One region of the Hydrogenophaga sp. L310 genome, then DNA from elsewhere that is predicted to be linked to it. Evidence: predicted binding sites of a transcription regulator. Region 1 holds the regulator's gene; the other holds the start of a gene.
What was found. Region 1 encodes sigma-54, which starts transcription at its own class of promoters, with help from an activator protein. Its sites were predicted from a motif close to TGGCANGNAANCTGCTTT; they were not measured.
Positions count from the first base shown of each region.

Region 2: a site for sigma-54 is predicted at 1,766-1,783, ahead of nifE (nitrogenase iron-molybdenum cofactor biosynthesis protein NifE). Genes of this name have one in related genera too.

Region 1 covers NZ_JBVPZA010000007.1:196,716-201,982, reverse strand. The annotation lists gene AC0GNO_RS13935 (THUMP domain-containing class I SAM-dependent RNA methyltransferase) at 1-718, opposite strand, end outside; gene rpoN (RNA polymerase factor sigma-54) at 715-2,364, opposite strand; gene lptB (LPS export ABC transporter ATP-binding protein) at 2,558-3,334, opposite strand; gene lptA (lipopolysaccharide transport periplasmic protein LptA) at 3,340-3,975, opposite strand; gene AC0GNO_RS13915 (thiol:disulfide interchange protein DsbA/DsbL) at 4,115-4,753, opposite strand; gene AC0GNO_RS13910 (SPOR domain-containing protein) at 4,819-5,267, opposite strand, start outside.
Region 2 covers NZ_JBVPZA010000012.1:94,058-99,324, forward strand. The annotation lists gene nifN (nitrogenase iron-molybdenum cofactor biosynthesis protein NifN) at 1-218, opposite strand, end outside; gene nifE (nitrogenase iron-molybdenum cofactor biosynthesis protein NifE) at 241-1,734, opposite strand; gene AC0GNO_RS18615 (ferritin-like domain-containing protein) at 1,894-2,373, opposite strand; gene AC0GNO_RS18620 (hypothetical protein) at 2,390-2,746, opposite strand; gene AC0GNO_RS18625 (AAA family ATPase) at 2,754-4,472, opposite strand; gene AC0GNO_RS18630 (hypothetical protein) at 4,492-4,977, opposite strand; gene AC0GNO_RS18635 (hypothetical protein) at 5,086-5,267, opposite strand, start outside.

The sequences.
Region 1 (5,267 bases):
GCAGCATTTTTTCAAACGCGAAGCGGCGCAGCATCCCGGGCGGGATGTTGAGCGCGATCTGCGCGGCCTCGATCACCACCGTACCGCTGCCGCAGCAGGGGTCGTACAGCGGGGTGATGGCGTCCAGCGTTTCGGCTTCGCCGCCGTTCCAGCCGGTGGCGGCGATCATGGCCGCGGCCAGCGTTTCCTTCAGCGGTGCATCGCCCTTGTCTTCACGCCAGCCTCGCTTGAACAGCGGCTCACCCGAGGTGTCGATGTAGAGCGTGAGTTCTTCGGTGGTGACGTGGGCGTAGATGCGCACGTCGGGCCAGGTGGTGTCCACGCTGGGGCGTTCGCCGCGCTTGTCGCGGAAGCGATCACAGATCGCGTCCTTGATCTTCAGTGCGGCGAAGTTGAGGCTGGTCAGCGGGCTGTGCTGCGCGGTGATCTCGACCTTGATGGTCTGCTGCGGCGTGAACCAGATTTCCCAGGCGATCTCGCTGGCTGCGTTGTACAGGTCCTGCTCGCCGCGGTAACCACCGTGCCAGAGCTGCACCAGCACGCGCTGGCTCAGGCGGCTGTACAGGTTCAGGCGCATGGCGTCGCGCCACGAGGCCTTGATGCCCACACCGCCGCGGGCCTTGAAGGCCAGCGGTTCGTTGGTGATGCGCTGCACCTCGTCGGCGAGCATGTCCTCCACGCCGGCCGCACAGGGGAGAAACAACTTCAATTGATTCACAGGCTTTTTCTAAGGTTGGCCGGTGCGATGCGAAGTGCCTCGCGGTACTTGGCCACGGTGCGGCGCGCGCACTCGATGCCCTGCTCCTTGAGCAGGTCGGAGAGCTGGTTGTCGGACAGCGGTTTCTTGGGCTCTTCGGAGGCGATGAACTGTTTGAGCAGGGCGCGCACCGCGGTGCTCGACGCGTTGCCGCCGGTTTCGGTGCCGAGCGAAGAGCCGAAGAAGTACTTGAGCTCGTAGGTGCCGAACGGCGTGGCCATGTACTTGGCGGTGGTCACGCGGCTGATGGTGGACTCGTGCAGGCCCAGCTCGTCGGCGATCTCGCGCAGCACCAGCGGGCGCATGGCGAGTTCGCCGTGCATGAAGAAGTTGCGCTGGCGCTCGACGATGGCACTCGATACGCGCAGGATGGTGTCGAAACGCTGCTGGATGTTCTTGATGAACCAGCGCGCTTCCTGCAGGCGCTGCTGCATGGCGGCGTGGCCGGCTTCGCCGCCGTTGTCGCGACCGCCGCGGTTTTGCCGCATGGCGTTGGCGTACACGTCGTGCACGCGCAGGCGCGGCATCACGTCGGGATTCAGGATGACCTTGAAGCCCCGGCCGGCGCGTGTGACGATGACGTCGGGCACGACCACGTTGCGCTCCACATCGATGAAACGGCGCCCGGGTTTGGGTTCAAGCCGCGCGATGACACCCAGCGCGGCGCGCGCCGTTTCGTCGTCGATGCCGCACAGGGCGCACAGACGCTTGATGTCGCGTTTGGCCACCAGCTCCATCGACTGGTTGCAGATGGCCAGCGCCGCGCGCGCTTCGGGGGTGTTGCGCAGCTCTTCGATCTGCAGGCGCAGGCATTCGCCGAGGTTGCGCGCACCCACGCCGGTGGGCTCCATGTGCTGCAGCCAGCCCAGGGCCATGCGCAGCTGCGCTTCGACGGCCTCCAGCTCTTCGATGGCAGGCGAGGTGGCCTCGCGGCCGTGCATGAGCCGCCAGAAGTCCAGGGCGAGCTCGGCCATGTCGTCTTCGAGGTAGGCATCGTCGTTGAGCGATTCGATGAGGAAATACAGCGCCGCCGCGTCCTCGTCGCTCAGCCGCAGGCAGCGGGCCTGCTCGTGCAGGTGGTCCTGGAGGCTGACGGGACTGCGGGCCAGGTCGGCTGCGCTGGCGGTTTCGTCGTCGCCACCGGAGCCGCTGTTGCGCGCCGGTGCGTCGCCGCCCCATTCGCTGTCGTCAGGCGCCATCTCGACCGTGCCGTCGCCTTCCCAGCTTTCTTCCACCGGGGTGGCCCCGTCGAGCCGGCTTTCGATCTCGTCGCCTGAGCCGCTGTCGGCGGGCGCGTCGGACGTGCTGCTGACGCGGTCAGGCAGCGGGCCGTCAAATTCGGCGGGGGCGGCCACGGCGTCGGCCACCGGCAGCGCGGCATCGGCGATCTGTTCGCCGGCGCTCACCGGCGCATCGACCTGCTCCAGACCGAAAGCCTCGCGCTCGGCGATCTCTTCCGTGCGCTCCAGAAACGGGTTTTCGTCGAGCATCTGCTCGACCTCCTGCGCCATTTCCAGCGTGGAGAGTTGCAGCAGGCGGATCGATTGCTGCAACTGGGGCGTGAGCGCCAGGTGCTGCGATACACGCAGGGAGAGGCCTTGCTTCATGCCTGGGCGTACAGCAGTGGGAAACGGAGATTCGCCGCCGGGCCGCCCCAAGGCGAATCAACCCCCTTGGGGGGCAGCGCGCCGCGCAGCGGCAAGGCGTGGGGGCCACAAGACGCCGCCGGGCCGCCCCAAGGCGAATCAACCCCCTCGGGGGGCCGCGAAGTACATGCAATGACGAGCGTGGCGGTCATGTTCACATGCGGAAGTTCTCGCCCAGGTACACACGGCGTACTTCGGCGTTTTCCACGATCTCTGCGGTGGGACCGCTGGCCAGAACATGGCCGTCGCTGATGATGTAGGCGTGGTCGCAGATGCCCAGGGTTTCGCGCACGTTGTGATCGGTGATCAGCACACCGATGCCCCTGGACTTCAGAAAACCGATGATGTGCTGGATCTCCAGAACCGCAATCGGGTCGATGCCGGCAAAGGGTTCGTCCAGCAGGATGAAGCGCGGGCGCGTGGCCAGGGCCCGGGCGATTTCCACCCGGCGCCGCTCGCCCCCGGAAAGGGCGGGCGCCGGCGAATCGCGCAGATGGTCCACCCGCAGGTCCTTGAGCAGTTCATCGAGGCGGCTGCCGATTTCTGCTTCGGTCAGGGGTTTGCCATCCACATCGTGCTGCAGCTCCAGAACGGCGCGCACGTTCTGCGCCACCGTGAGTTTGCGGAAGATCGAGGCCTCTTGTGGCAGGTAACCCAGGCCCAGCCGGGCACGGCGGTGGATCGGCAAGCCTTCGATGCGCTGGCCGTCGAGCAGGATCTGCCCGCCATCGGCACGCAGCAGGCCCACGATCATGTAGAACGAGGTGGTCTTGCCGGCGCCGTTCGGGCCCAGCAGGCCGACCACTTCACCTTTGTCGACCTTGAGCGAGACATCCTTGACCACCGTGCGGGTGCCATAGGATTTCTTCAGACCCCGGACTTCCAGACTGCTGCGCACCGCCATCGCCTGAGGCGTGCTGGCCATGAGCATGGTCGTCACTTCTGCTTCTCGTTGAGATCGGTGCTGGGTCGCAGCTTGGCAGGATCGGTCGGGGCGGGTGCCGGGGACGCCGCATCGGGAATGGGCGTGAGCATGGCACGCACGCGACCCGAGGGGTTGGCGGCCGTGCGGTTGGCGGGTCCACCCTTGACGGTGAACACCTCGGTCAGGCTGTTGTAGGTGATCTGGTTGCCCACACTTTCGTCGTTCAGCTGGGTGCCGCGGTAGCGGCGCAAGACGGCGCTGCCGGTGAACACCACGGTCTGGGCCTTGCTGTCGTATTCGATGCGCTCACCCTCGCCTTCGATCCACTCGTCCAGACCTTCGCGCTTCTGGCGGAAGAAACCAGGCGCTGCCGCCGTGCCGGTCACCACGCCAAACTGGTTGCCCTGCGGATCCTGGCGCACGTCCATCTTGCTGCCCCGCATGACGATGGTGCCCTTGGTGATCAGGACATTGCCGGTGAAGACGCTGGTCTGCCGCGTGTCTTCGTAGCGCAGCGAGTCCGCCTCGATGTTCATGGGCTTGTCTTTGTCGGCCAGCTCCGCCTGGGCCGCGCCTGCCAGCACCAGACCGGCCATCGTGACAAAGAGACTGCGGATCCATGGGGGGGGAAGGTGGTGTGTGGGCATGGCTTTAATAGGGCACAAATCTTGCATTCATTGTAACGGTGCAAAGGCCACTTGTCGGCGTCCAGCGCTCAATGAACCGACCCGAAAAGCACAAGACCCGCCTGCAGCGGGTCTTGCTCGCGGCACGGGGAACCCGGGATCAGGTTTTGCGTGCTTCAGCAATGAGTGAATCGGCAATCAGCATCGTGCGCGGACCCTGCCCACCGATGTAAAAACGGCCCGCCACACCCAGCGCTGGTGTGCCTTCAACGTCATAAGCGTTCTGCAGCCCGATGGCGGCCTCGGCCATCTTGATGGCACTGCCGTTGAAGAAACCGGTGAATTTTTCACGGTCAACACCCTGCTTCTCCACCCAGGCGGTGATGGCCGGCGCCGTGGTCAGCGGCAAGCGCTCTTCGTGAAAAGCCTTGAACACCTTCTGGTGCAGGGCATCGACCAGGCCCATGGATTCCAGCGCGAAATACAGGCGCTGCATGGGCACAAAAGCCGTGTTGAAGGCCACCGGCACGCGGCGCACCTTCACATCGGCGGGCAGCTTCTTGATCCAGGCGTCGAGCAGCGGCTCGAAATGGTGACAGTGGATGCAGGAGTAGGCAAAAAACTCCACCACTTCCACCTGCCCCGGTGGCGTGCTGACCGGCACCGGCTTGCTCAGTCGGACAAAGTCCTTGCCCTCCTGGAACCCGACGCGCTGCGCCCAGGCGGGGCTGAGCCCCAGGCCACTGGCAGCGAGGGCACCGGCAGCCAGCAGAGAACGGGATAGATCGCGGCGTTGCATCGAATCAAACTCCTTGTGTTGACCTGCTTGGTTTCACAGGCCATGGGAAAAGTTCCGGGATGGGTTCAGCGCTGAACGCGCACCAGGGCGGCATCCACCCCGTTGACTTCGAGTTGTTCCAGCGTGGCGTCGGCCATGGCTTTCTGGCTGAATGGTCCGACGCGCACCCGGAAAACGGGGCGCCCGGACTGCTCCCGTTCGCTGATGTCGGCCGCCATGCCCAGCATGGCGAGTCGGGCGCGCTGGGCTTCGGCTTCTTCGGGCGCGCGGAACGCGCCCGCCTGCACGAAGTAAGTGAAAGGATCGGCCGGCACCGACGCACTGTCCGACGGTTCGGCCCCCTTGACCGCGCCGGTGCGCGCCCGCATCAGGTCGCCCAGGGGATCGGCCTGCGTCGGCTCTGGTTGCCGGGCGGCGGTCTTGTCGGCGGCCGGCTCGGTGGTCGTTGCGGCGGGACTGTCTGCCGGTTCAGCCACGGCTGAAGCGGGCGCCGGCTCCGGGCTCACAACCGGTG
Region 2 (5,267 bases), on a different contig from region 1:
ATGGTGGTGACCTCGTTCATGGCCGTGGTCTGCAGCGGGATCGCTTCCTTGAAGTGACGCACCAGCAGCACCAGACCGAAGGAGGTGCAGCCTTGCGAACCGTGCATCACCGGCATGCAGGCGTCCAGACCGAGAAACGCAAAGCTCGCGCCCAGCGGCTGGCTCATCTTGAGCGGGTTGACGGTGCAGGCTTTTTTGGATTCGACGACGCGTGCCATGGCTGTTTTCCTTGTGGTGGCGTCAGACCGGAACTTCTTCGGGTTCGAGCCCCATCGCCTTGGCCGCGATACCGCTCAGGTGATCGGTGGTGGTGTTCGGCGTGACCGCGCCCAGGGTTTCGCCGTCGTCGCCCCAGGGCGCGGGGATGCGCACTTGCTGCCACACCGGGTTGAAGATGGCGCGATCAATCTCGTGCACCAGCTCGACCATGCCTTCGTAGCCGCCGTAGGGATGGTGGCGTTCCTGGTTGATGTCGAGCCAGGGCATGCGTGCCTTGAGCGCCACGAACTGCGAGCGGCCTCCCGACAGCATGATGTCGGCGCGCGCTTCCTTCAACATCGCGTACATCTCGCGCGGCGTCATGTCGTCGATCATGTGGGCGTCGGCGCCCTCGCCCATGATCTCCTTGATCTTTTCCTTGTCTTCCTTGGTGCTCTTCTTGACGCTGGTGCCGACGATTTCCATGCCACCTTCCTGCAGCGCCGCCACCACCGACCAGGACTTCACGCCGCCCGTGATCAGCAGCACGCGTTTGCCCTGCAGGCGCTTCTTGTATTCGGCGATGCGCTTGTAGGCGCGTGCTTCTTCCACCTCGATCAGGCGCTCGGTGCGTTCGATGAGTTCGGCGTCGGCGCCCTGCTTCACCAGCAGGCTGGCGATCTGGCGCAGGGTCTCGCTCATGTCGCTGATGCCGTAGAACGAACCTTCGAAATACGGGATGCCGTAGCGCTGCTCCATCTTGGTCGCGATGTTGATCATCGACTTGGAGCAGACCATCATGTTGACCTTGGCCCGGTGCGCGCTGGCGATCTCGTTGTAGCGGCCGTCGCCCGAGATGCACGAGAGGATGCGGATGCCCAGGGCGTCGAGCAGCGGCTTGACCTGCCAGAGTTCGCCGACCAGGTTGTATTCGCCAATGATGTTGATGTCGTAGGCGGTGGTGAACTCGGGTTCGACGGTGCCGATCACGTAGTCCAGCAGGGCTTCGGCGCCGAGCTTGTTGCCCAGGTTCTTGGGGCCGGCGAAGCCGGGCGCGTTGACCGGGATCACCGGCTTGCCAAACTTCTCGGCGGCGCGCTTGCAGACGGCTTCGATGTCGTCGCCGGTCAGCGCGGTGACGCAGGTCTGGTAGACGAAGACCGCGGGTGGATCGTACTTTTCGATGATCTCGCGGATGGACTTGAACAACCGCTTTTCACCGCCGTAGATCACGTCGAGTTCGTTGATGTCGGTGGTGAAGCCGCTGCGGTAGATCGTCGAACCGCTGGATGCACTGTGGCGGTTGTCCCAGGAGTTGCCTTCGCAGGCGATGGGGCCGTGCACCAGGTGCGCCACGTCGACCACGGGCTGCAGCGCGATCTTGGCGCCGTCGAAGGCGCAACCACCCGCGGCCGCGCCGGGCGAGAGCTGCTTGGTGCAGCCCTTCTTGCGTTCCTTCTCGCTCTTGCCCTGGTTGATGTCGCAGCCGGGCTCCTCGAACACTTCAGCGATCTTGGCCTTGAGCGATACAGACATGGCGGACTCCAGACGGTGGGTTGTGAGTCCCTTTGCAAGTTGGGTGCCAGCCCAAAACCGCTGCTTTTCAGTCCGTTTTCGCTTGTCGCTCGCTCTTCAGTGGCGGTTTTGGAGGGAATGTCACGGTGGCTTTGCGACAGGCCACCCCACCACCGCGGTTCACTTCTGCATGGGCAGCTTGGCGCCGCTGCGGTGCAGGACGATCCAGCGCTCCAGCTCTGCGACGTGCTGCGCCTCCTCCTCTACAAACTCTTTCGCCAGCACCTTGATCTCGGGGTCGGTCGTGGTCTGCAGCACGTTGTCGTAAAAGGCCAGGCCGGCGCTCTCGGCGTCCAGCGCCACCTGCAGCGCCTGCTCGATGCCGATGAACGGGTCGGCGGCCCAGATCGCTGCGGCCTCGGGGCTCTCGATGTCGGGCCACTGGTAGTCGGCCTCGGCCAGCGTGGGCAGATTGCGGTAGCCGGCGCGTTCGCGCGCGTCGCCCAGGTGCAGCAGCGAGTAGTCGGCCAGCTGGCGGAACAGCTGGGCCACCTCGGTGTTGCCGGCCGTGCGCATGGCGTCGGCGAGCTGGCCGAAGCGCAGCGCGGCTTCGTTTTCCAGCTGGATGGTGTGGGCCAGAAATTCTTCAACGGATTCCATGTCAATCTTCCTTCGGTCAAAAATCCAGTTCGAACCAGGCCGGCTCTTTCTGGCGCAGCTGGGCGATCAGTTCCAGCGTGGCCGGCACCAGGGCGTGGATGCCGTACCAGACCTCTTCGCGCCGTGGCTGACCATCGCTCTCCAGCATGCCCTGCAGGCGCCCCCAACCGTGCCAGTCGAGCTGGACCAGGCGCAGGCGCAGCGGCTCGGGCCAGTGCGCCAGGGTCTGCGCCATGCGCAGCAGGTGCATCTCGACACAGGCCAGGGTGTTGGCGCTGGCGAACAGCTCTTCTTCCCCCTGCAGCTCGGCGAGCAGGCGCGCCATGACCTCGCCGCTGTTCTGCAGGATCAGGTATTGCATGCGGGCAAACATGGCGGGCTCAGTGAATCGTCAAGGACTCAACAGAAGGGTCCAGCCCGCGGAACATGGCGCAGCGCAGGAACACCTCGCGGCTCGCGCCCACCTGCTTGTGGCGGCAGTACTTGGCGACCAGCTTGGCCAGGCCCTTGATGTCGCGCCCGGTCGCGGCCGGGAACAGGTCGGCCAGCATCTGCGGCATGCCGGGCGCCAGCGCCAGCGCGAACTGCTCACCCATCACGCCCCAGATGCGCGCGCGGGCGGCCGCGTCGGGCGGGTGGTAGCGGATCAGCGCGATGCAGCGCGAGACGATGGCCTCGTCGATGTCATCCACCCGGTTGGTGGTGAGGAACAGCAGGCCGTTGAAATACTCCAGCACACGCAGGAAGACACCGACCACGGCGTTCATGGTCAGGTTGTCGTCGCGCTTCTTGATGTACACGTCGGCCTCGTCGATCAGCAGCACCGCGCCCCAGCGCTGCGCACGCTGCAGCACGTCTTTCAGCGCCGTCTCCATGGTGGCCACGTTCAGCCCGAGCTGGCCCGAGTGCACGCGGTAAAGCGGGCGCTGGATGATCTCGGCATAGACCTCGGCGGTGAGCGTCTTGCCCACGCCGGGCGGGCCGGCGCAGAGCACCGTGGTGCCGCCGGACTTGCCGGCGATGATGTCGTCCATCAACACGTCCATCTCGGCGGTCAGGATGTCGATCAGGTCGGTCTGCTCGGGCGGCAGCACCAGCAGCTGCTTGAGCTGGGGCTTGTAGGCGTAGGGTTCGAGGTCGTCCACATGCACCCACACATGGTGGTGCAGCTCCAGGTGGAACATCAGGATCAGCGGGTGCACCGGCAGCTGGCGGAACAGGCGGGGCCTGTCTTTCAGCTCGGCTTTCAGCACCAGCACGTCCTGCTCGGCGTCGTACTGGCTGCTCTTGGCGGCCTTGTTCAGGTAGTTGGTCAGCAGCTCGCCCGGGGTTTCCAGGCTGGTGTCGCGCTGCTGCAGGACGGCCTCGTCGTTCACCAGGCGCGCCGCTTCACCCTGCGCCGAGAGGATCACGATGTCCTTGCGCAGCCAGTCGCAGTCGCGGTGGGTGGCGCTCGGGTCGGGCGCGTGAAAGGCCAGGCCACGGCCGAGGAACTGGGCACCGCTCTGCGCGCGCCACTCGAAGTACGTGGCCACCGACGCTTCGTACGCGCGCAGCAGCTCGGGCGTCTCACGCACCAGGCCGCGCGCGAGCAGCAGCTCGGCCACGCTGCGGCCGATCACGTCGTTGCCCGAGAGGCGCAGGGTCTGGTTGACCAGGCCGCCCTTGGCGTTGGCCTTGAGGTCGATGGTGACCTTGCCGGTTTCGTCGTTCGAGGGCGGCGTGTAGTCGATGCGGGTCGGGCACCAGGCCAGCGGCACGCTATCGGTGTCGGCGCTGAACAGCCAGCCGTGCGTGCTGCCCTCGGCCAGATAAGCCACCAGCGCGGGCACCACGTCTTCCAGCGTGTCGGCCGTGAAGCGCTGGGCGCCGGGCACGCCGAGCAGGCCCCGCAGCGAACGCAGCTGCACGGCGCGGCGCTGCTGAGCCGGGCCGCCCGCGTCCCAGAGCTGGTCGAGACGGTCCAGCACCGGCGCACTGAGCAGGCGCAGCCGGGTCTCGGCGTGTTGTCCGAAACGCAGCTGGTCCGTCAGGCCGGCCAGCTCGGGGAATTCCCCGGCCAGGGTCTGGGCATGGGTGCGTTCGATGCGCAGCTTCATGGCCGTGGATCGGTGGGGATCAGTTGTCGTCGGCCAGCACTTCCAGCGCCACCAGCTGTTCGTACAGGGCGCGCCGCGCGTGCCAGTTGTCTTTGCCGGCGATGCGCGGGTCGGCACCTTCAAATGCGCCGATGGCGTCGCGGTCGCCGCGGTAGACGCAGGTGAGCCCGCCGCGCGCGGCCAGCGCCGCCTCCAGGGCCGCGGCCTCGCTCACCGGCTCGGCGCTCAGCACGCCGCTGCCGAGCAGGTGGTCTGCCCGGTACAGCGCCGTGTCCCAGCCGTGGCTGTCGCCGAGCGCGCAGATGGCCGGGTAGCGCTCGCGCGCCAGCGCATCCACCTCGGCGTGGCCGAGGTCGTCGAGCAATTCGCGAGGGCTCAGGCTGTCGAAGATTTCCCAGGGCTGCAACGCATCGCCGGCCTCGACCTTGCGGGCGAAGTCGGCCTCGTCGTAGGCGAACCAGGCGCGCGGGGCGGCTTGTTCGGGCACTTCCACCACATAGATCATGGTTTTCTCCGGTGGCTGGGGGACTTCAACAACGCCAGGGGCGCCGACCACCCGGGCAGCGCGGCCAGCCGCTGTGGGCCAGCCGGCGCCGGGCCGGGCAACCCGCTTTCACTCCACGCCTTCAGCGGCCGTTTTGGCCCAGACGGCTTTGCGCAGGCGCTGGGTGATGCCGGCCGGACTGGCGTCAAACTGCCGCTGCGCAATCGACAGGGCGCCCTGGGCCACAGCGGCTTCGGGCAGGGTCAGGGGCAGGCGACCCGCCACATGGGTGGCGCCCGGCACCGCCTTGG